Regions from separate parts of the Paenibacillus sp. JT31N7 genome, predicted to be linked through region 2. Evidence: riboswitches for the same ligand, from Rfam matches in the RefSeq annotation. Region 2 holds a riboswitch; each other region holds the start of a gene.
The links. A riboswitch is a leader RNA that binds a small molecule or an ion and turns the genes downstream of it on or off. The one in region 2 is predicted to bind cobalamin.
Positions count from the first base shown of each region.

Region 1: another riboswitch for cobalamin. It lies ahead of nrdI (class Ib ribonucleoside-diphosphate reductase assembly flavoprotein NrdI); the one in region 2 lies ahead of AC58P5_RS20195 (energy-coupling factor ABC transporter permease).
Region 3: another riboswitch for cobalamin. It lies ahead of AC58P5_RS03740 (class I SAM-dependent methyltransferase); the one in region 2 lies ahead of AC58P5_RS20195 (energy-coupling factor ABC transporter permease).

Region 1 is NZ_JCAUAT010000005.1:97,160-105,097, forward strand. Features, by position in the region: gene AC58P5_RS20890 (hypothetical protein) at 1-1,517, shown strand, start outside; cobalamin riboswitch at 2,069-2,264, shown strand; gene AC58P5_RS20895 (hypothetical protein) at 2,270-2,467, opposite strand; gene nrdI (class Ib ribonucleoside-diphosphate reductase assembly flavoprotein NrdI) at 2,554-2,913, shown strand; gene nrdE (class 1b ribonucleoside-diphosphate reductase subunit alpha) at 2,900-4,984, shown strand; gene nrdF (class 1b ribonucleoside-diphosphate reductase subunit beta) at 5,209-6,168, shown strand; gene AC58P5_RS20915 (TolC family protein) at 6,613-7,938, opposite strand, start outside.
Region 2 is NZ_JCAUAT010000004.1:343,194-351,131, reverse strand. Features, by position in the region: gene AC58P5_RS20220 (LysR family transcriptional regulator) at 28-942, shown strand; gene AC58P5_RS20215 (phospholipase D family protein) at 1,171-2,754, shown strand; gene AC58P5_RS20210 (hypothetical protein) at 2,908-3,438, shown strand; gene AC58P5_RS20205 (N-acetylmuramoyl-L-alanine amidase family protein) at 3,753-4,013, opposite strand; gene AC58P5_RS20200 (permease) at 4,260-5,318, shown strand; cobalamin riboswitch at 5,541-5,742, shown strand; gene AC58P5_RS20195 (energy-coupling factor ABC transporter permease) at 6,027-6,794, shown strand; gene AC58P5_RS20190 (energy-coupling factor ABC transporter substrate-binding protein) at 6,791-7,078, shown strand; gene cbiQ (cobalt ECF transporter T component CbiQ) at 7,075-7,884, shown strand; gene AC58P5_RS20180 (energy-coupling factor ABC transporter ATP-binding protein) at 7,881-7,938, shown strand, end outside.
Region 3 is NZ_JCAUAT010000001.1:885,527-893,464, reverse strand. Features, by position in the region: gene AC58P5_RS03750 (spore coat protein) at 1-339, opposite strand, end outside; gene AC58P5_RS03745 (phosphotransferase) at 539-1,444, shown strand; cobalamin riboswitch at 1,617-1,824, shown strand; gene AC58P5_RS03740 (class I SAM-dependent methyltransferase) at 2,103-2,993, shown strand; gene AC58P5_RS03735 (permease) at 3,209-4,231, shown strand; gene AC58P5_RS03730 (TIGR03943 family putative permease subunit) at 4,258-5,196, shown strand; gene AC58P5_RS03725 (CobW family GTP-binding protein) at 5,418-6,488, opposite strand; gene AC58P5_RS03720 (hypothetical protein) at 6,770-6,907, opposite strand; gene AC58P5_RS03715 (lytic polysaccharide monooxygenase) at 7,093-7,938, opposite strand, start outside.

The DNA of each region.
Region 1 (7,938 bases), on a different contig from region 2:
AAATCAGGATCGCGGACGTCACTCATACGGCGGCTTGCAGCTACCGGGACCCCGGCGGCGAAGTGCGGATCATGGTCGGCTACATTCAAAGAAGCCCGGATACGAAGTCGGTCATTTCCCGCAAAAAAGAAGCTTTAAAAACGTGGCTCCTGCACCACGAGGAGAATGCACCGCCCCGGAAAGTAAATGAACCGCGCGCCCTAGCGGAAGGTGAAAACGTCAGCCACTTCGCGATCGTTCCGGGATCTATCGAGAACGGCTGTACAGGCAGCGTTCTTCAGCTGTTCGTCAGCGGCAAAACCGCATACGACGTCAAAGCGAGAAGATTTGAATACTCCATCCCTACGGGAGTCTGGTCGCCCCCCATTATTCGCGACTGGGGGCACATGTCGACGCCTAACGGGCACCATGTCGACGCCTTCCAGTTTTTCAAACCTACGGACGAGGGACATATCCGGTCGGAAATCTGGTTTACGCAGACGTTCGACGGCTCCGGTATGAACAAGCATCTCGGAATAGGCCGGTATCGTTCCGACCGGCTTACCTTGATGGACACGTTTACGAACTGGGCCAACGATGACCATCTTACGTTTCTGGGCGTTGTCGAAAGCCCCCCTCCCCACGTGCTGAACGGTTCCGAGCTTAAAGATTCCATCTGTTCCTTCCGGTTCAAGTGGTCGAAAGAGGAGCAGGCGGCGGTATCCGCGAAGTACAAATTCGTCGCTTCTCTCAATTTTAGCGGGAAATTTCCGGTCGTAGGAATCGGCGGCGAGCTGAAGATCGCTTATGAACGCGCGCGGTCCGTCACTTCCGAAATTAAGAGCATCAAGGAATTTTCGATTGAGCTGTATCCGTCTTCCACCAAAAAAACGGCTACGCATTTGTATATCCGGCCCAACATAACCAGACATACCTACAAACTGGCGGATTGGCAAAAGAATGACCTATCCGTGCAGCTCAGTCTTTTCTCCGTATCGGATCTAAGCATTGAAGCCCGCAAAGGCAAATTTTTGAACACGTTCCCGAGGCAGCCCGATCCGAACCACATCGAAAATTATGTGCAGCGGTTTACGGAATTGCCCGATTATGCGGATAAACAGCTATCGTTCAGTATGCCGGTCAACTGGTCGGAGTCCATGAAAATCGAAGAAAACTTTATTAAAGTGAGCAAAACCATCACCTCCGTTTCCAACAGCGTATCCGTTGAATGCAAGCCTGCGGGCAAGGCTCCCGGCGATGTATTTTCGATCGGTGTAGGGTCCAGCTTCATGTACACGTATGAAGTGAACGTATCCACCCAATTTTCATCGCAAATGGGCTGTACGGTCCGTTACCCGAATCCGCGTACGGATGAACCGGACGATATCAGCGAAGTGAAGCTGCTCATGTATGTTTTTTACCCTGACCAAAATAAAACAGACCACTGCTACTGGATTCCGGAGGAAACGAAAAGCCAGTTTCCCTGGTGTGTGGCGTGGTCCGTGGATGAGCTGGTTAAGCAGGGCAGCGGCCAATAAGGCAGCCGGACAGAACGGTGGGAGTACCCGTCAAGCCTGACCGCATGGTTTTGGCCGGCAGCGACCTAATCAGCTGTTTACGGCTTCAGAAAGGCTCGTCTTCTGATTTATGTTTTTGCTCATCTGATTCCCGGTGTGTACATCAAGGATTTTTTATCCGCCCTTACCCTGTCTGTCGCTTTGCATGTGATCGAGTGGATACTTGCAGGCATAATGATCCTCTATAAAAAGAACAACAAAAAGAATTTAAACCTGTAAAAGGATCAAGCTCCGTTCGTGAGGAGCTTGATCCTTTTTCATGGCGTGCATGAACAATCCCCCGCTCAGCGCATCAAAATCCGCTTGGATGCACGTCACTCCGCCACCTGCAAAATTTGTCGAAATAAAAAGAATCCGAAATAAAATCTCGCCCGTTTATGGGCAGGTTATCACACCTTTTTCGCCTTATATCTCGGTTTTTCTCCCCTTGTTGAGTCCTTACGCACAGTTGACAAACCACAATATATTGAGGTAAATTCATATCTATCACCTACATATTCACTATATATAGACTATATATAGATTGGACAGGTTTCCCGCCTATCGGGCGGGAATCAAAAGGGAAGTCCGGTGCGAATCCGGCGCGGTCCCGCCACTGTCAACGGGGAGCGCCCCACCCATACCGCCACTGACGGATGCCGTCGGGAAGGCCGCGGAGGGGCGCAATGAACCTGGAGCCAGGAGACCTGCCTGTCTGAAAGACACCGCTGAACCTACGGGAGATAGGGAGGTGTCCGGACGTTTTTCACATGCAGCCGCATAGCCCGGCTGTCCCCCTCTTCCGCCTTCGGGCGGGGAGACGGGCAGCCGGCTTGTACGCGCGGCTTCAGCCAGCCTTTTTGCAGAGCCGTCATCGGCGCGCGAAAGGGCTGGAAGCTGACTGTGAATTTAGAGCCGCTCTTTGTCACCAAGGGGCGGCTTTCATCCGGGCGCGCCGACTACTTCCCGTGGTCGGCGCGCCCCGTATTTTTGATAGAGTGGAAAGGAAGATGCTTCCATGCTGGTAGTTTACGATTCCCGTACGGGAAATGTTCAACGATTCATTAACAAGCTGAATGTGAAGGCCGTACAGATCGAAGAGGATTTGACGATCCAGGAGCCGTTCGTCCTTGTTACCTATACGACCGGATTCGGTCAAATTCCCGGCAAAGTGCTGGACTTTCTGAAACATCACTCTTCCCTTCTGCGCGGTGTAGCCGCAAGCGGCAACCAGAACTGGGGACAATCTTTTGCCCTGAGCGCCGACCGCATTTCATCGGCATACGGTGTTCCGGTGCTTGCTAAATTCGAACTTTCCGGCACGTCTAGCGACGTGGAACGATTCCATAAAGGGGTGCGCCATCTTGAAGCATATTGAACTGAACAACGAACTCATGATACCGGGGGAAGACGGATTTTACCGGCTGGAGAAAGACCGCGAAGCGCTGGACGCCTTCCTTGAAGAAGTGCAGGGACAGACCGTTCCTTTCGGCAGCATCAAAGAACGTTACGATTATCTGATCGGCGAAGATTTCTACGAAAACGTGTACGAACATTACACGCTGGAGCAGATCGAAGCCATCCACGAAACCATCCGCGAAAGCGGCTTTAAGTTCCAGTCCTACATGGCCGCTTCGAAATTTTATAAAGATTACGCCCTGCGTACCAACGATAAAAAGCAAGTCCTCGAATCCTACGAGGACCGTGCCGCCATCGTCGCCCTTCACCTCGGTGAAGGTGACATCGGCAAAGCCCAGCGGATCGCCAAGGCGATCATCGAGCAGCGCGTCCAGCCGGCGACGCCGACGTTCCTGAACGCCGGACGCAGCCGCCGGGGCGAAATGGTCTCCTGCTTCCTGCTGGAGATGGACGACTCCCTGAACTCCATCCAGTACGTCATCGGTACCTGCATGCAGCTGTCCAAAATCGGCGGCGGCGTAGCCGTCAACATGTCCAAGCTGCGCGGACGCGGCGAGCCGATCAAAGGCGTCGAAGGCGCCGCGAAGGGCATCATGCCCGTCATGAAGCTCCTTGAGGATGCTTTCTCCTATGCGGATCAGATGGGTCAACGCCGGGGCTCCGGAGCTGTCTACTACTCCGTATTCGGCTGGGACATCATCGAATTCCTCGACTGCAAAAAAATCAACGCGGACGAGAAATCCCGCATCCAGACGCTTTCCATCGGCCTGATCGTGCCGCAGAAGTTTTACGAGCTGGCCGAACAGAACAAGCCGCTGCATGTGTTCGCTCCGTTCTCCGTCTACAAGGAGTACGGCCGTCACCTCGACGATATGAATATCGACGACATGTACGAAGAGCTGCTCGCCAACCCGAACGTGAAGAAGAAAGTCGTGATGAGCGCCCGCGACATGCTGACCAAGATAGCTGTTATCCAGCTGGAATCCGGCTATCCATACATCATGAACCGTTCCAACGCGAACCGCGGTCATGCCCTGAAAGACATCGGCAAAGTGAAAATGTCCAACCTGTGCACGGAAATTTTCCAGCTTCAGGAAACGACGGAAATCGGCGATTACGGCCAAGGCGATATTATCCGCCGGGACATTTCCTGCAACCTCGCTTCGCTTAACATCGTGAACGTGATGGAAACGAAAAGCATCCGCGATTCCGTCCACAGCGGCATCGAAGCGCTGACTTCCGTCAGCGACAACACGACGGTCGCGAACGCGCCTGGCGTTGTGAAGGCGAACAAGGAGCTTCATTCCGTCGGTCTCGGCGCGATGAACCTGCACGGCTATCTCTCGAAAAACCGGATCGCTTACGAAAGCCCGGAAGCGAAAGAGTTCGCGCGCGCCTTCTTCATGGCCATCAACTTCTACTCGCTGGAAAAGAGCATGGAAATCGCACGCGACCGCGGTATCACTTTCGCCGATTTCGAACGCTCCGAATACGCGAAAGGCACCTATTTCGCCAAGTACGAAGAGAAAGATTACCGTCCGGAATCCGATAAAGTCAACGCACTTTTCGAAGGCATGGATCTCCCATCGCCGGAAGACTGGAAAGCCCTGAAAGCACAAGTCATGAAGCACGGCCTGTACCATGCTTACCGTTTGGCCATCGCGCCGACGCAGAGCATCTCGTACGTTCAAAATGCGACTTCCAGCGTCATGCCGATCGTCGATCAGATCGAAACGCGTACGTATGCGAACTCGACCACTTACTATCCGATGCCTTATCTGTCCAAGGAGAACATGTTCTTCTACAAGTCGGCTTACCGGATGGACCCGTTCAAGATCATTGATCTTATCGCGGAAATCCAGGAACATGTGGATCAGGGAATTTCAACGGTGCTGCACGTAAACAGCGACATCTCGACCCGCGAGCTGGCCCGCAACTACCTGTACGCCGCTAAAAAAGGACTGAAATCGCTCTACTACACCCGCACGAAGCGGTTGACCATGGAAGAATGCCTGAGCTGCTCCGTTTAAGAGAGTGCCGGGTTACCAATAGATTATTTTAAAAGAAGCCGGCTTCGCGAAAGGAACGTAAAAAACGCTCCGTGCAGGCCGCAAACATACGTATGGCGCTATCCCCTATAAGCAGCTTTATGCAGGGCCGGAACTTGTAAGCCCCGTATAAAGCTGCCTATGGTTATGCACGGCAGCGACTGATGCCGGATTTGCAGCGCGCCCCATCCAAAGGAGAGAAAACGATGAAAGCCGTCAATTGGAATAAACCCGACGACGATTACACCTGGTCGTTTTGGCAGCAGAACGTGATGCAGTTCTGGACCGAAGAAGAAATTCCCCTTTCCGACGATAAAATGGTCTGGATCGAGATGAGTCCGGACGAGCAGGACGTCTACAAGAAGGTTCTGGGCGGCCTGACGCTGCTGGACACCCTTCAAGGCGGAGTCGGCATGCCGAGACTCGTCGAGCACATGGACGGCCTCCAGCGCAAAGCGGTGCTGTCGTTCATGGGCATGATGGAACAGATTCATGCGAAGTCCTACAGCAGCATTTTCACGACGCTGGCGAGCAACGAGGAGATCGACGGTATTTTCCGCTGGGTTGAAGAGAACGGACGTCTGCAGCAGAAAGCGGATCTCATTAACCGCTACTATAACAGCATCCAATCCGACAAAGACCTGTATCTGGCGATGACGGCTTCCGTTTATCTCGAAAGCTACCTGTTCTACAGCGGCTTCTTCTACCCGCTCTACCTGGCCGGACAAGGCAAAATGACGAACAGCGGCGAGATCATCGACCTCATTCTGCGCGACGAAAGCATCCACGGTCTGTACGTCGGTACGCTTGCGCAGGAGCTGTTCGCGACTCTGAGTGAAGCCGAACAACAGCAAGCCGCCGAAGAACAGATCAAGCTGCTTCTGGAGCTGTACGAGATCGAGAAGCTCTACACCGAAGAGCTGTACACTCCGCTCGGCCTGCAGGACGATGTGCTGCGTTACGTGCGTTACAACGCCAACAAAGCGCTGATGAACCTCGGACGCGATCCTTATTTCCCGGAAGAGCCGGTTCATCCGGTCGTTCTGAACGGAATCCGGACGCAGACGAAGCAGCATGACTTTTTCTCGAAAAAAGGCAACGGCTACGTCCGCGCCCTCCGCGTCGAGCCGCTTAGCGACGACGATTTCAGCTTCGAAGGGCTGTAAGCCGCTCCGGCGGCGCCCGCTTTCTTCGCGGCCCGGCGGGACGGACCCGCAAGCGGCCGGATACTCGAAAAAGACGAACAAAATTGGAGATAATTTTGTTCGTCTTTTTCGTGTTCGGCTGCGGAGCTGCCGGATGCGGGCGCCCGCCGTTCCCGGCGTGCGGGTGCGATGCTCCGGCAGATCGCTTCGGCCATCCGTCTGCTTATGCTCCGGCAGGAACGCTTTCGCTCTAGGCATACGGCTCATCATCGCCTGCGATGCATCATGATGCCTCCGATAATGACACTCGGGTTTCGGCGATTAGCCTTTCAAATAAATAGAAGGGACCGATCCTAAGGACCAGTCCCTTCTATTTATTCCATTCATACTAAAGTTCATATACATTCAACTGCATAAAGTCTCGGTATCCATTCAGCGGCATAACCTTTCGCTAATAGGCGCCTTTTACGAAATAAATCCTCTATCCATCGCTTCGGCCTTGCGCACCAAGGCGAAATATTTCAGCTTGGCTCCCTCCAGCGTGGTTTGAGCCTGTTGAAGCTTAAACGAAAATTTATCATAATCATGCTTGGAGACAAATCCGTTCTCGTAACGGATTTTCATTTTAGCGACATCGGCCTGCACGTCTTTCAGGTTGCGCTGCTCGTTCAGCACGGTCTGATACGCGTTCTCGGCATCGCTGTAAGTGGCATAGATTTTTTTAACCAGCTCGGCTTTCGTCTGTTCCTGCTTTTGATAAGCAATCCCCGTGTTGACGTTTTGGTACTGGCCGCCGTACGTATTTTTGGTCACGGTGTTCTGCTGCTGCCAGATGGCTTCGTCGATGCCGTTGTGATCCATTTTCAGCTTAAAAGAATTGGCGAGCAGCGTCTCCGTGTCTTTCTTCACAACCGGCTGTACGTTTCCGGATACGGCGGCCGGCTCTTCTAGCAGCAGATCCGGGGTGTATTCCACGCCGATATCGAAGCAAAGCTGCACGAGACCCAAACGATAGTTGTTCTCCAGCGTCTGAATATCGTCGCCGATTTTGTTCACCGCTTTGCGGGCGGTTTCCACGTCTTCGGGAGAAGCGAGACCCGCGTCGCTCAGCACCTGGGCGCGTTTCATCTCTTTCTCCGCCACGCCTTTGTACTCGTGCATGAGGACGATTTGCTTCTTGGAGCCGAGAAGCTGCACATACTGCGCCGTCACCTGAAGCTTGATGCCCTCATTCGCTTCATCGGTCTGGAGCAGGTTGTTCCACATGTCCGTGTCGAGCTGATGCGAGGTTGTTTTCATCTGTTCGCGCTGAGCCTGCAAAATCTGGTTAATGCCATTAACCATCTGACCCTGGCCTTCGATGACTTTGTTCAACACCGTGTTGGTTTCGACAACCGGGCCGATCCAGAAGAAGCTGTCCGGAGTCGCTTTAGTCGGGTCGATCTGGTATTTCTTCATCGCCTCGGGCGTCATGTAGTCCTGCGGGGAAGCCGGAAGCTTATAACCTTCAAAGCTGCCGCCGTACAGGTTGTCACTCTGATCCTTGAGGTCGCTGCTTTTGCTTCCTAATGCGGCCGTTTTCAGATAGAGCAATTTCATGTTGTAGGAGTTGTTCAGGGTCCGTTCCAGCACGTTATCGAGGGTCAGCTTGCTGATTTTCTCCAGTGCGGGCAGGCGTACCTCGTCCTTATCGAGAGGCTTATCGGTTGTCGCGTGAAGTTGGACAAGGTTGCCGTCTTTGATTTCGTAGTAGGGCGAATGGGTATCCGCCGCCCATGCGGCCGGCATCAT
Region 2 (7,938 bases):
TTACACTCGATTGCGGAGGAATTTACGATGATCGTCGATCATTTGCGCGTGTTTGCGGCCGTAGCGGAACAGCGCCATTTTTCCCGGGCAGCGGAGGCCCTGAATATTTCCCAGCCCGGCGTCAGCCAGCATATTCGTAATCTGGAGCAGGAGTTCGGCGCTAAGCTGATGATCCGTTCTCCCAAACAGGTAAAACTGACAGAAGCCGGAGAGCTTCTTTATGCGAGAGCCAAAAAAATTCTGAGCCTGTACGAAGAAGCCCGGCAGGAAATCAACGCTTTGCGGCACGTGGTGACGGGATCGCTTAAAATCGGCGCCAGCTTTACGATCGGCGAATATATTCTTCCCCGCCTGCTGGCCGATTACGCCAAGCACTATCCGAAGGTAGACATCCATTCGACAATCGCGAACACCGTCGAAGTCGTTCAAGGCGTCCGCCGCGATCATTTTCATATCGGGCTGATCGAGGGTGTCGCGGACGCTCCGGACGTAGAGATCGAGCCTTTTATGGAAGATGAAATGATTCTCATCGCTCCGCGCGACCATCCTTTGACCCGGGAACCGTTCAAGCTCCAGGCCTTGCAGAACCAGACGTGGGTTTGGCGGGAGCCCGGGTCGGGAACACGGGATTACAGCGACAGGCTGATCGCCGAATGGCAGCTGAGCGTGAAGCGCTCCTTTATGTTCAGCAGCTCCCAGAGCGTGAAGGAAGCGGTATCCGCCGGGCTCGGTATCGCTCTCTTGTCGAGATGGATCGTGCGCAAGGAGCTCGAATCGGGAGAAATCGTCCACTTGGGAGCCGGCGGCCGGCGTCTGACCCGGACACTGACTATGGTGCGCAGAGCCGCCGGCGAAAACTCGAAGGCCCTGGAAGTATTCGTCCAGAAAGTCCGCGGCGCTCATGAGGCGATGCAGGCTCCGGGCCCCCCCTCTGCACCTTGACTGGTTTCCGGTCCGATTTCCGATCCGTTTTCTTGTACAGACGTCATAAGCTAATAGCTGCGGTTCCGTTCGTTTTCTTGTTCCAAAACTCCCCTGCTTCACATGGCCCTTCCCGGCGTTAAATAGTCGGTAGTCTGTAACGGCCTGCCGAAACCGTGCGGGAGCTTCCGGCTCCCCGCGTTAGCGGCAGAATCCGTTACGTCCATTACATGTACGGGGAGAATACGCATGGAGCCCTTAAAACGATCCGAACGGAAAACCCGGCCCCCGGGCCGCTCTTCCGGAGAGACATTGAAGCACACCGAAAAAAGCTGGCTGTCCTCGAAATGGCTGAAGGGCGGTATCCTGCTTCTCGTCTTCTTCATTTGGGCGGGCATCGTGGCCGCCGTTCATACACACAAAGCTTTGCCTCCGGGCTTGTCGTTCGAAGGAAAAGCCTACCGGGCGGAGAACGTGGATTTTCTTTATGATCTTTCCTATAAAAAAGACGGCGGCTATCATCAGGAACAGATGATTTTCGACCGGGTCAACCAAGCTATCGCGGAAGCGAAGGAATTTATCGTGGTCGACATGTTTCTGTACAGCGGTTACTACGACAACGACCAGTCCTTCCCTCCTCTGAGCGGACAACTGACGGAAAACCTCTTGGACGCCAAGCGGAGGAACCCGGACATGCCCATCACGGTCGTTTCCGACGAAGTGAACACGACCTACGGCTCGCACCCGTCTCCGGAGCTTGAACGGCTCAAGGCAGCCGGTATCGGGGTCGTACTCACGGACACGGTCCCGCTTCGAGACTCCGTCCCACTGTACTCCGCCGTCTGGCGCATGGGGTTCCAGTGGTTCGGACAGTCGGGCAAGGGCTGGCTGCCCAACCCCCTGGCGGATTCCGCCCCCAAAGTGACGCTGCGCTCTTATTTGAAGCTTTTCAATGTCAAAGCGAATCACCGCAAAGTCGTCGCCACCGAAAATACGGCGCTGGTGCTGTCCGCCAACCCGCATGACGCCAGCTTCAACAACTCGAATATCGGGTTTCAGATAACCGGCAGCAAGGGCTTCATCTCCGAAGTCGTCGGAACGGAGCAGGCCGCTTCCGTTATGTCCGGCGGGCCCGCGCAACTTCAGCCGAAGGCGGCCGATAAGCCGGGGGAGCCCGAACGTCCCGAAGCGGCGTCCGGAAACGGAACGCAAGAACCGGCGGCTTCCTCCAAAGACGCCGTAACGGTGCGTCTGCTTACGGAAGGGAAAATCTACTCCCGCCTGCTTGCCGCTATCTCGGCAGCACCTAAGGGCAGCGAGATCCGCATGGGCATGTTCTATCTCGCCGACCGCAAGGTCATCGACGCGCTGCTGGATGCTTCCGCGCGGGGCGTATCCATTCAACTGCTGCTCGATCCGAACCAGAATGCGTTCGGGCACAGCAAGACCGGAATTCCCAACCGTCCGGTCGCCGCGGAGTTGAGGGAGAAATCCGGCGGTAAAATCGCCGTGAAATGGTACAACACCGCACAGGAGCAGTTTCATACGAAGGTGATTGATATCCGCGATCCGGACGGCAACGCCGTCATTAACGGAGGTTCCGCCAATTTCACGCCCCGTAATCTCGACGATCTTAATCTGGAAACGAACGTGGAAATAACGGCTCCCGCCGGCAGTAAGATTACCAAGGACCTCGACCGCTATTGGGACCGCCTGTGGAATAACCGGGATGCCGAGTATTCCCTGGACTATCCGGCCTATGAGGATAAGCTGGTCGGCTTCAAGCGGATCGTGTACCATTTGCAGGACATGCTCGGATTTACGACTTACTAATCTCAAATCCTCGCTAAGTTCTTAGTCTATTTGTTATTTTTGTAATTTTTTCCTTGATGATGGTATAATCTTCTTAATAAGAACCTATGTGATTTAGTACCTGATCATAAACAGATTTTTTGGGGAAACAGATAACAATTAGGAGTGAATTATTTGTTTAAAAAAAATATTGTAGTGATATCTGTTACTGTTGTACTTTTGCTCATCGCTGCTTCATTAATCTATAGCCAACAGAAAAATAAAAATTTAGGCATGGAAAGCATTGTAGGTCATTCGTTATCAGTTGTTCTTAATAGCTATGATGAGATAGCTTCCATTAAAATGGAGAGCTTTTCCCCTGATAATATAGCCAGCTTAAGACAAAAATTAGTAAAAATTGAGGCCTACTCAGATATAATAGATCAAGCGGTCGAACACGAGGTGCTAAAGCCTATAGCTGCAAATATGCTGTCACTAGCTGAAAATATGGAAAAGAGCTATAAAGCAAATGACGGAAAACTTACTGACAGAAGTAAAGAAGACTATAAAATATTGGAAACAGAAATACAGAAATTAATTCCTCTTATCCACAAAACTTATTACGTACCTGGAACTGAAGCGAAAGCTTCTTTAAAAATTACTGAGCAGGGGATTAATCAAATTAAAGAAAGACTTAGTAAGTATGTTGCAAGTACATTAAAATAAAAAAGGTAGGGCAGGGGTATCCCCCACCCTACCTTTTTTTAGTAGCCAGTGTAATCTTCAAGGCCCAATACAATGAAATTCGCGGTGTTGTCCAAAGCCTTTGCATCATCCAACCACGATTCGTCAATATTGGCAAGCTCGATAAGTGTTTTTTGACCAGCCCGATTTGTGTCGCGAATAACTGCAAAGTCGCCTTCGTGTGCAGGAGTACCATATCGTTTCGCAATAGCCTCCGCAAAAGCTTTCGAGGATACAGTACCTTTTTGATAGTATGGACCATAGGTTCCAAATCGGGCGTTAACGTGAATACTTATTTATCCATTAACGCCGGGGAAGTTCTGATTAATGTACTGTACACGTTTATTTACGTCGGAATCCAGTGTCTCTCCTCCAAAATCAGTATCACTGGTACGTGTCATATAAACAGTGCATCCTTTGGCCAGCAGTTTGTTTTTAAGAATATTACTGAACCGCAATGTGACATCCTTTTCTTTTCTAGAACCATAGGTTGCTCCATCATGACGTCCACCATGTCCTGGGTCAATGATAAAAGATCTTCCGCTAATACTTGGCATATAAAATTACCACCTTCAAAATAAAGTTAAGGGTTCTGGCCAGAAACCCTTTCACTTATATAGGTAACTATCAATATACTTTTAAAACTTGATTTCGAATTTCATTTTATAAATTTCTTACATAAAGGCTACCTGATTTCTCGATTTATCGTATAATCTTTACATATTACTGACAGAAGAAAGCCATTCTTTTTCCCCAGTGACTATGGTATAGTTGCAAGTGGATTTAGAAAGGTGGGACATCACGTGAATACAACTCCAATTCCGGCTTCCACCAAAAGCAGACAGCGGACTGCTTACTGGAAGCCTTTTTTATTTATCGCCATTCTCATAGGCGGATTGTTTTACGTAAAGTGGGAGCCATACTTCCACAAAGCTCTTACCGCGGCCGCCAAGCATGACATCGGGAAGTCGATTCTCGCCGGCACCGCCGAGCCTTCGCTGGCCGCGGCTTGGGACTACTCCGTCGTCTATTTCAAAGCCGTCTGGAAAGCCGCGATTCTCGGCATCGTCCTCGGCTCTCTGCTTCAGGTGCTGATCCCGCAGGACTGGCTGAAGCGGGTATTCGGCAAGCGCACCTTCGGCAGCACGGTAGCCGGCGGCCTTAGCGCCATGCCCGGCATGATGTGCTCCTGCTGCGCCGCTCCGGTAGCGGTCGGCATGCGCAAGCAGTCGGGCTCCATCGGGTCGGCTCTCGCCTTCTGGATCGGCAACCCGGTACTGAACCCGGCAACGATCATTTTCATGGGCTTCGTGCTCGGCTGGAAATTCGCCGTCCTGAGAATAGCCGCAGGGATCGTGCTCGTGTTCGGCGTCTCGTACTGGGCGGAGCGCCTCGTCAAGAAGGACGAGGTAGTGACCGGCGAGCTTCCGAAGACGCCGGCTATGCAGCCGCAGTCCGGACCGGTTGTCGTCCGCTGGCTAAAAGCGCTCTGGACGATGTTCTGGACCGTGGTTCCCGTTTACTTCATCGCCGTGTTCATTCTCGGCGCCGTACGCGCCTGGCTGTTCCCGGCCCTTGACCCCGCGATCGGCAACAGCCTCGTCGCCTTGATCGGGCTCGCTTTGGCCGGAACCCTGTTCGTCATCCCGACCGCCGCGGAAATCCCGATTGCCAAAACGATGATGGCCCTGGGACTGGGTACGGGCCCGGCCGCCGCGCTTATCATGACGCTGCCCGCCGTTAGCCTGCCGTCCCTGATTATGGTGCGCAAGGCTTTTCCTGCGCGGGTTCTCTGGTTCACAGCCGGTATGGTTGCCCTGACGGGAATCGTAACGGGCGTAGTCGGCATTTTCGTTCTATAAGTCGGATTTGCAATTCAGGCTTTGATTCGATAAAAATACTTTACGCGAGAGGGCGGGCCAACCCCTCTCGTTTTTCTTTTGCCCAATTAAAAGACAGCGATTGCAAAAAACAGCTAAAAGAGAGCCCGCGAAGCGGATTCCGACAGCCTTTCTGCCTTGAAAATCACGCCTTTTCCGCAATTGACAAGGTTTGGGACATCCTGTAGTATTATCACGGAAAACCGCATATTTGTGGAAACAGGTATTTTAGAGACACTCTAAAATTTAAAAGGGAAGAACGGTGAAATGCCGTCGCGGTCCCGCCACTGTAAGGGGAAACACTCTCATTCACATCCGGCAAGAAGCCACTGGAACTAAGACGTTCCGGGAAGGCGCCGGTATGGACGCCCCGAGCCAGGAGACCTGCCTGTTTTGACAGCACTGATACGACCTACGAGGAATAGGGAGGTGTTTGAGATCGCAAACTTTTTTTGTTGCGTGCATAAGACATCGTGTTCCCGTGCGAAGGGAAGGATGTCTTTTTTTGTGTGCGGAAAAGAGGCCCGGGACCGGAAACCGCCGGATCGGAATCATCGGAAAGAGCTTGCGGAGCCGGCAGCCTGGCCGCCGGTGTAAAGAATCAGCGTTCGAAAGCACAGCCGGGTAAAACCCCGTTCTGCCGCATCACCGCCAATTAAGGCGGCCCCACATCATAAAGGAGGATTTCCGATGAATATCCGCAAACCCCTGGCGTCTTTCCTGCTTATAGCCGGAATCGTCTGCTTTTTCCTGATAAACGAGCCGGAATCGGCTTACGCCATGCATATCATGGAGGGATTTTTGCCGCCCTTCTGGGCCTTATTCTGGTGGGTTGTCTTCCTGCCATTCTTCATTCTGGGCGTCCGCGCTCTGGTCCGAATTACAAAAGAAACGCCGGAACTCAAGCTTATGTTGGGCCTGGCCGGCGCCTTTACGTTCGTTCTGTCCGCCCTGAAAATCCCCTCCGTTACGGGGAGCAGCTCCCACCCGACAGGTACCGGACTCGGAGCCATCTTGTTCGGACCGCTCCCCATGAGTGTCCTCGGCTCCGTCGTCCTTCTCTTCCAAGCCCTCCTGCTGGCCCACGGCGGTCTTACGACACTGGGTGCCAACGCATTCTCCATGGCTGTTGCGGGACCGTTTGTCGGCTATGCCGTGTACAAGCTCATGATCAAATCGACGGGCAGGCAGAAGCTCTCCGTCTTTACGGGAGCCGCGCTTGCCGATCTGACCACCTATCTGGTCACTTCCGTGCAGCTTGCAGTGGCATTTCCCGCAGCCGAGGGCGGCATGCTCGCGTCTTTCGCCAAATTTGCGGGCATTTTCGCCGTGACTCAGATTCCGCTCGCCATCAGCGAAGGATTGCTGACGGTACTGGTTCTGGGCTGGCTGCAAGCCTACACGCCGCATGAAATTTCCGCTCTGCAGCGCAATTTGAAGGGAGCTGACCGTTCATGAAAACGTGGAAAAAGAATGTGTGGATTCTGGTTGCGGTCGTCCTGCTTGCCGTGCTGCCGCTCGTTTTCGTCCAAGGAGAGTTCGGGGGAGCGGACGGAGCCGCGGAAGAAGCGATTCAAGAAATCGCTCCGGATTACGAGCCCTGGTTCGCGTCGCTGATGGAGCCTCCGGCTGAAACCGAAAGCATGCTTTTCGCACTGCAGGCTGCGCTCGGGGCCGGTTTTATCGGGTATGTGATCGGCCTGTATAAGGGGAAAGCCTCCAAACCGAAACCCAAGGCATGATGCTCAAGCGGATTGACACGATTTCTTATGCCAACGCTTTCCGGGGAATCTCCCCCGTCTGGAAGTGCGGATTCGCCGCCTGCCTCTTTATCCTGTCCTATGTCGGGACGCCGCCGGTTCAAGCGGCTGTGTTCGGCTGGATCACCTTTTGGTCCCTGCTTTATGCGCGTGTTCCCGGCAAGCTTTACTGGCTCGTTTACGGCGGATCTCTGCTGTTTTTCGCCGCCGGCCTTCCGGCTCTTCTGCTCGAATTCGGAAGAAATACGGGGACCGGGACCCCCCTTTCTTCGGGGTGGACCATCGGAACGGCCGGTTCGTGGACCGTTTATGTCACGGGGGAATCTTTAGCCCGCACGGCGGAACTGTTTATGCGGGTTTCCGCCTGTCTGGCTTGTCTGCAGTTTGTTTTGTTCACGACACCCTTGCTGGAAATTCTTCAGGTGATGAAAAAAATCCGCGTTCCTCAGATCGTGATCGAGCTGACCCTGATTATGTATCGCTTCATTTTTTTGCTCGCCGATACGGCTCACGGTATGCGGACCGCCCAGCGCTGCCGGGGCGGCCAGAACGGATTCTTGGGCGGGCTGCGCGATACCGCTCTGCTGATCGTTCATCTGTTCGGCCGGACGATGCAGCGTTACCGTGGCCTAACCTACGGGCTCACTTCCCGCGGCTTCACGGAACAGATCGAACTTGCCCCCTATGAAGCGGCCCCCGTCCCGCGTCGCTACAAAGCCGAAGGCGTGATGGGGATTCTTATGCTGACGGCAGCACAGATTTGGCTGAAATGGAGGGGACTCGCATGAATCCGAATCCAGATCAGAATCAGAACCCGATTATGGAACTGGCGGGCGTCGTCT
Region 3 (7,938 bases), on a different contig from region 2:
TGCCCGGAGGCGGGGAGTCGCCGTTTCCGTAAGGGCGCAGGCGTAGCTTCGGACAGCGGTTTTAGCAAAACCGAGAAGTTGACCCGTTTCCAGGACGGGCAGCTCGGGCTTTTTAGTCCTGGAGGCGACAAGCGTTTCGGGATAGTACGCAAGCAGTTCTTTCAGGTTCTGCTCCAAGGTTTGTATCGCCTCTCTGAACAGCGTTCGAAGCCCTTCGTCCGTAAGCGTCGGCAATTTTTGCTTAAAAGCGATCAGTTGTCCGGTTTGAAGGCTCACAAGCTCGTGAAGCTCCAAGGTTTCGTGCCAGGCGAGATGCTTGGGGACCTTTGACAGGCTCATCTTCTCAGACTCCGTTCGCGGTGGGTTATGACAGCCTATGTCGAAGAGCGGAAATTCGCAAGTTGTCAGTACCTCCAGACGGAAGATCAAGTTAACAGAAGAGTTAATGGGGAATAGTTGATTGTTAAATATTTAATACCTATCTGGGATACGAGAACGATGCTAAAATATTTTTAACCTTAATTAAGGAGCCCTCGGAGTGCCGAATAATAGCCACTTTATTTCAAAAACGGTTTTAATAGCAGAAAAAGCCGGATTAAAGGACATTACCCCTCTCGAGCTTGGTAATGGCGGGAACCTGATCGTTCATTTGGCCCCGTATCCGATTGTGGCCCGAATAGCCACTGTGCTTTCAAAAGATGATGCAGATTATGCGTATAAGGTACTTGACCGTGAATTAAGGGCAGCCCGTCATCTCCATTCCAAGGGTGTGCCAGTGCTATTGCCAACTGATCGTACGGATGCAGGACCATACGATATTGGCGGCACATGGATGACGTTTTGGAAGTATGTTCCCCCCACAGAACTGCAATGCCCTTCGCCAAGCGAAGCAGTTGAACTGGTTAATAGACTTTCACTGGCACTGAAAGATTTTACCGGCGAGATTCCTCTGCTTGGTGTTTGGGAGCGGACATGTCAATCGGCTTTTAGATTAATGAAGCTTCCGGATCAGCGTATACAAGATCTGCTAAATGTGTTCTTCGCGATTGATAAACAGATGCGTCTCGAAACAAGCTTGCTAATACCGTCTCACGGAGATGCCCATTCAAGAAACTTATTACCGAGTCCTGAAGGCTGGGTCTGGTCGGACTTTGAAGATTTATCCTGGATGCCCGCATACTGGGATTTGGCTTCATTTGTAGGCAATCTTGCCTTATTCAACGGAATTCAGGAGCCAACCTTTCAATATATCTGGAGTCAGATAAATAATCAGGCCGATAAGCAAGCTTTTGGATTTGCTGTTACCGCACGCATACTTATGTCCACTTTAGGTAACTTGGATTTCGCACTTTCAGGCAACGGGGATTTGGAATTTGCTTATAAACAGCTTGAACGAGCAAAAGAGTTTATTAATCAAATAAACCTGATTATGGAAGGGGAATAGCGGAGTCATAACCCGTCGCGGCTCCACTATAGTTCGAAGTTTGGCGGGCCCGCCTTACCGGTACACATGCTTGCCCGTTTGCTCCGGTCATTTGCCAAAACGCCGGATTTGGACTACTATTAACCGTGAAGTTGTGTGGCATAGATGCTTTTCTTAAGACAAGTGAATATCAAACATTCTTTATCAAACAGGTTCCGGTTCTTTCTCTGGGGAGAGGGAACGGATTAAAAGGGAAGTTCGGTGCAATTCCGATACGGACCCGCCACTGTAAGGGGAAAGGGGAGAATCCCCCGGCCGAAGCGCATCACGTCACTGGTTAATCCGGGAAGGCGCGCATAGGATTCCCGAGTCAGGAGACCTGCCTGTTTACCGGTAACTTCATTCCTACGCGGATATAGGATGGCGTTGATGCGAATGTTCTCCCTAATCGTCAGGGTCCTTCTGCTTTCATCTGCTAAAAGAAGGAATCCGGGCGTATTCATGCGATGAACCCGAACATCCTGCCTCCGGCGGGATGTTTTTATTTGTTTCGGATGTATTTACGCCTCCGGCCATACAGGCAAAATAAAGTCCGCCGCATTTTAACCGTACTAATTACGCATAAGAAAATAGGCAGCTCGTAACAAAAAATGTTCAAACGGGCCGGGGAGGAAAACGGATGTATTACGGAGTTAAATTAAATACGAATTATAAAACCCTCTGGCAGGAGGGCATGAAGGACTGGGACGGAAATCTTCCCGTACGGATGACGGATGACGTCAAGGAAGAAGGGTTCTGGAACGCTTTTATGAAAAAGAAGGAACAATCCGGGGTGGATTCCTGGGTCGCCGACCTGCGCAAGGAGCTGATTTCTTTTATCGATCCCGGCGAGGATGTGCTGGAAATCGGTCCCGGCTGGGGAAACTATACATTCGAAGCGGCCGAGAAAGCGGGTTCCCTCACCTGCGTCGACAGCTCCGAGAGCGTGCTTGCTTTCCTGAAAGCCGCAGCGGAGCGGAAGGGCTGGAATCATGTAAACTTCGTGCATGCCAAGTGGGAAGAACTTCCCGAGGTGGAGCGAGCCGACGTGGTATTCGGCGTCAATTGTTACTATCGGATGCAGGAGATCGATCGCGCGCTTCTGCATATCAACAACACGGCGAAGCGTCTTGGAATCGCGGGCATGGTTAGCGGTCCCGAAAGACCGCATTACAAAGACATCCAGGAGCAGTTGGGCTGCAGGATCAAGTTTCAACGCAGAGATTACATCCATTTGCACAATCTGCTTTACGAGCTGGGAATCGATGCGAACTGTAAAATCGTCAACCTGCACAAAACATACGCCTACGATACGGAGGAAGAGCTGCTGAAAGACAACCTGAGCGCGGTTTTGGACAAGGAGTATGACCGCAAGAAGGCGGTTGACCTGTTATACGCTTATGTACGTGAAGAAGACGGCAAGCTGATTTACCCGCACCATTTCAAAGCGGCACTCCTTTACTGGAAGCCGGAAAAACGGTTGGAACCTGCCGACCTGCCCACGGAAGTGAAGCGGTTGGTGCAGGTTTAAATCAGACCCCGCTGAAGCATTTGCCCGGTAACGCGATTTCGCGTGCCGGGATTTTTTTGTCTTCACGACCGGACAAGGGAAGGGCTTGTCATAGATTCGGACAGACTCGCATAGGGATGAATAACGGGAATCGTTTGAGGGAGAAGTCTTTTTTGTTGAAAAACGTAATAATTACGATTAAAATAAAGTGACTGCTGCAAAAAGGAGGGGAGATCGTGCATTTCGACGGAACAAGCAGAAGGATGAGGAAAAGAAACCTGATGGTTATCGCAGCGGGAAGTTTCCTGGCTGTACTGGCCTGGCAAGCCTTACGGACAGGAAATGCGGTTTTGCCGGACCCCTCGGTCATCCGGCTGTTCAAGACGATGTTCATCGGCATCGTGCTCGAAGCGGTTCCTTTTATTATGCTGGGTGTGGTGCTTTCCTCGTTCATGCAGGTCTATATCCCGGAGACGTGGATCCGTAAAGCGATCCCCCGGAACCCTTTTCTCGGACTCGTGTTCGCCTGCCTGCTCGGCATTCTGTTTCCGATTTGCGAGTGCGGTATGATTCCGGTCGTCCGGCGGCTGATCAACAAGGGAATGCCGCTCTACATAGGGGTAGTCGTCATTCTGGTAGGCCCTATCGTCAATCCGGTTGTCTATGCGGCTACGTACACGGCCTTCCGGATGAATCCCGAAATGCTGTACGCCCGGATGGGGCTGGCCCTGGGAGCGGGCGCATTTATCGGCTTGTTCGTCTACGCGTTTATAAACAAAAATCCTCTGAAACACAGCCTGAAATCGCTGTACGCCGGAAACGGACAAGACTGCACGCACGTGCAGGGGGGCGGTAAATTCGTTACGATGATGGGTCACGCGGGCGGGGAATTTTTCGATATGGGGAAATATCTTATTTTCGGCTCTCTAATCACGGCCGTTATTCAGGCGTTTGTGCCGAGAGGCGATTTGTCGGCGCTGGGGGAGGGGGAGGTGCTTCCCCATCTGTTTATGATGGGATTTGCCTATATTTTGTCGCTCTGTTCCACCTCGGACGCATTTGTCGCTTCTTCCTTTCTCCAGACGTTTTCCAAAGGTTCTCTGCTCACGTTTCTCGTTTTCGGTCCCATGCTCGATTTTAAAAGCACGCTGATGCTTCTATCCGTTTTCAAAACGAAGTTTGTCCTGCTGCTTGCCGCAGTAATAACGGTGACCGTGTTTGCCGGTTCTGTTATGGTCGAGCACCTATTTTTCAAATAAGGATTTGAATTCGGGAGGTGGACCGGGTGGAAGACAGGCGCGTTTACGCCTTCCATTATTTTATCAGGGCGGCGATTCTATGCGGGTTTTCGTTTTATATCGTTTATCTCGTCAAAACGGGCAGTATGCCGCATTATTTGGCGCCCCGCCTGGTACCGTACGTCAAAGCTTCGGCGATTGCCCTGTTCGTGCTGGCCGTGATCCAGATTTATCTGGCTCTGCAGCCCGCCGCAGGCGGGGAACTCGACTGCGGATGCGAGCCCGATGTACGGAAATCGAAGCTTTCGCACGGTGCGGCTTATTCCTTGTTCCTTTTACCGCTGCTGCTCGGCTTTCTGCTGCCCGACCGGATAACGGGGAGCGATATCGTTCAGGTTAAAGGGATTCAATTGAATACCTCCAACCTCCAGACGCAGAGGAACGAAGGTCCCCGGGACGATCCTCCCCACAAGCAACTATCATCAGGGGAAGCAAGTCAGGGCGAGGGAGATACGGAAGAAGCCAAGCTTAAGGAGATGTTCAAAGGCAGCCGGTTTACGGAAGAGTACGCGAAGCTGGCCATGCGGCTTTATCAAAACAAAACCATTCTTATCGGTGAGAAAGGCTTTATGGAGACGCTGACGGCAGTAGATCTGTTCGCCGGGAATTTTGCGGGGAAACAAATGGAAATCAGCGGCTTCGTTTACCGGGAGGACGGCATGCCCAAAAACCAGTTCGTCGTCGCAAGACTGACGATGCAGTGCTGCTCGGCCGATGCATCCCCGTACGGCGTTATCGTGGAGGCTCCGGGTGCGGAATCGTATCCCAAGGACGCATGGGTGACGGTGAAAGGCACGATCCGAAAGTCCGTCTACGAAAATAAAGACGTGATGAAGCTGGAGGGAGCCGTTATCCAAAAAATCAAAGAGCCTTCGTCCCCCTACGTGTATCCGTATGCCGGTGATTTCGCAGATCTGGGGAAGTAGAGGCTAGGGCAAAAACAAAAACCGCTTTCCGACGGAAGGCGGTTTTGTGCGGTGCAAGAGCCGGTAGGGGGAAGGTAACTTGGCGGGGAGACACGATCAACAGAATTGGGAGCAGGTGCAAGAAAACCGTTCCGTACGGCGCAAGGTTTCCAGTTAGCGATGCCTGGCGTTTGACGATAAATTTCGCCGAGCGGCAGGCACCTGCCTGACTTTACCTGTTGCTACCTCCGGCGGCCCGGCTCCGGTTCAACGGGCAGCGGCATTTCCTGCAGACGTTTCCATTCTTGACTCAGCCGGTCCACATCCAGATCGATCCCGATAAACACGAGATAGGGTTTCCCCCGGTAAAAGGAAGGCTCCCAGTAACTCCGTTTTCCTGCGTACTGCAGCAGATGCGTAGGCCCGGATTCCTTGAAGGTCACATACCCTTTGGCGCGGATCAGACCATCCTTCCACCGCTGGAGGAAGGCGTCCACATCCGCTTTGGTCAGCCCCGCAGCCTGATTCCACGGAAGAGTGACGGTACGGACGCGGGAGTGGGAAGGCGCCGTTTGCGCCGGTGCAGGCGAGTCGGCGGGGTGCTTGGCGCTTCCTGAGCCTTCCGTACTCGGCTCCTTCGGATGAGTCCGAATCTTCGTCATCCGAATAGGCCGGACCGTCAGAGGCGTATTCTGCGCAGGCTGGATCCCTTCCAGGATCGGCTGAATCTCAATGCGGCAGTGAGTGGTATACACGAGCATGGCGTGCCCGTTCAGCTTGCGTATCGCTTTCTCGATTTGGTGCAGCCGAATGCGGTGCACATAATCCGTTTTGTTGACCAGGATAAGGTCGGCAACTTCGACCTGCCTGCGAAGCGTCCGCACGAGCTGTTTGTCCGATGCGAACAGGCTGTTGTAGTCCATGAAGTTTTCGGCATCGAGCACAGTGATGACCTGCTTGAGGGCAACGCGGTCCAACAGACCGGGTTCCGTGAGCACATCGGCAATTTCTTCGGGGTTGGCCACGCCGGTCAGCTCAATGAATAAAATATCCGGATTGCGCAGAAGCAGTGCCTGCAAACTGCCGGTAAGCTCGCTTTTCTTGCTGCAGCAGACACAGCCGTCCAGCAGTTTTTCAATCGAAGCGGAACTGTGCCCTTCCAAAATCAAGCCGTCGACATCCGCTTTGCCCAGCTCGTTCATCAGGATCCCCGGGCGCAGGCCGAGTTTCTTCGATTCTTCGAGCATCCGGAGCAGAAGCGTTGTTTTACCGCTGCCCAAAAAACCGCTAAGTACGAGTACAGGGATTTTCACGGTTCTAGTTCCTTTCTGAAATAAAAGATATGTTCTCATTGTATGCTTGTCCGGGAACGAACATGCAAAAAAATCGTAATCATTACGTTTAAATTCATTTTACAGGAAACAATGCTGACCGGCAAACCGAATGTCTTCATTAAGGAGGGGGAGTGGAAGGGAGCGTGCAGAGCTTCCTTATGTTTTTGTAATCCGGGTAAAAAGTCCCTAATTAATTAAAGTGGTAAAAAAATCCTCCATACCCATTAAAGGGTGTGGAGGATTTTTAACTTTCCAATGCTTTATTGCAGGGACTGTTGAGTTTTAGCGGAACCCGCAAAGGTCTGAAATTGATCCTTTAATTTCTGGCGGGCGTCTTTATTGCGGAGTAAGTAAGCAGCTCCTAGACCAATTGCAGTAAACATCATTTTTTTACCCATTTTCGTTTACCTCCTCGTATGTTAAGGTTGCTGGCTCTACAGAAAATTACCCGCTCAGCCCGATGCTAAACATTTTTCCGCGTAATAAACTAAAAAGAGAGGGCGGTGCAGCCGTGCAACCCCATCTTTTCCAACTAAAAAAGACCACCCGATAAGAGCTCGGATGGTCCTTCTTGTTGAGTGAATTAAACGGTTTTCCAAACGTCAGCTTTACCTGGAGTTTCGCCTTGTGTCCACCATTTGGCTTCGTATACGACACCGTTGTAAGTAACGCGGTTGCCTGCTGTGTAAACGGAGGATGCGCTCCAAGCAGGTGCAGTGCCGCCATTACCGCCGGCAGTTGTTTTAGCTGTTACGGCGGAGCTTGCAGCGGAAGTGTTGCCTGCCGCGTCTTTCGCTTTAACCGTGAACGTGTAGCTAGTGTCAGCCGTCAGGCCTGTTACCGTGTAGCTAGTTGTTGTGGAAGTTCCTACAAGAGTGGAACCTTGGTATACATCGTAACCCGTTACGCCGACATTGTCGGAAGAAGCGCTCCAGTTCAGAGTTACGGAGTTAGCTGTTACGCCGGAAGCAGTCACGCCTGCAGGAGCAGTAGGAGCTTGATTGTCGGTAGGTGTGCCACCCCCGCCGTTTACGTTAACGTCGATTACGTTGTAGAAAGCGTTAGGCGTATCGGCGATTTCCCAAACAGCCAGGATTACGTTGTAACCGCTGCGGGCAGGAACGTCACAGGTGTGGGAAGTGGAAGGATTCGGTTTTTTACCGCCGTCGTTGAAGGAGCAGAACAGTTCGAAATCGGAACGTTTCAGAGCTGCGTTAGGATTCCAGCCAGTTTTCGTGATGTAGTATTTCCATTCTCTCGTTGCGTGTGCGGCAGTCAGCTTCCAAGTGAACGTGTTGCTTCCGCTGTTGATGTTCACTTTGGACCAGCGGTCTGCAGTTTGAGCGTTCAGTTCAGGGAAAGCGGCGCCAGCGCCGGCGATTTGACCGTCAGCAGGGCCTCCCGCAGGGTAGCTGCCAGGTGCTTCAAG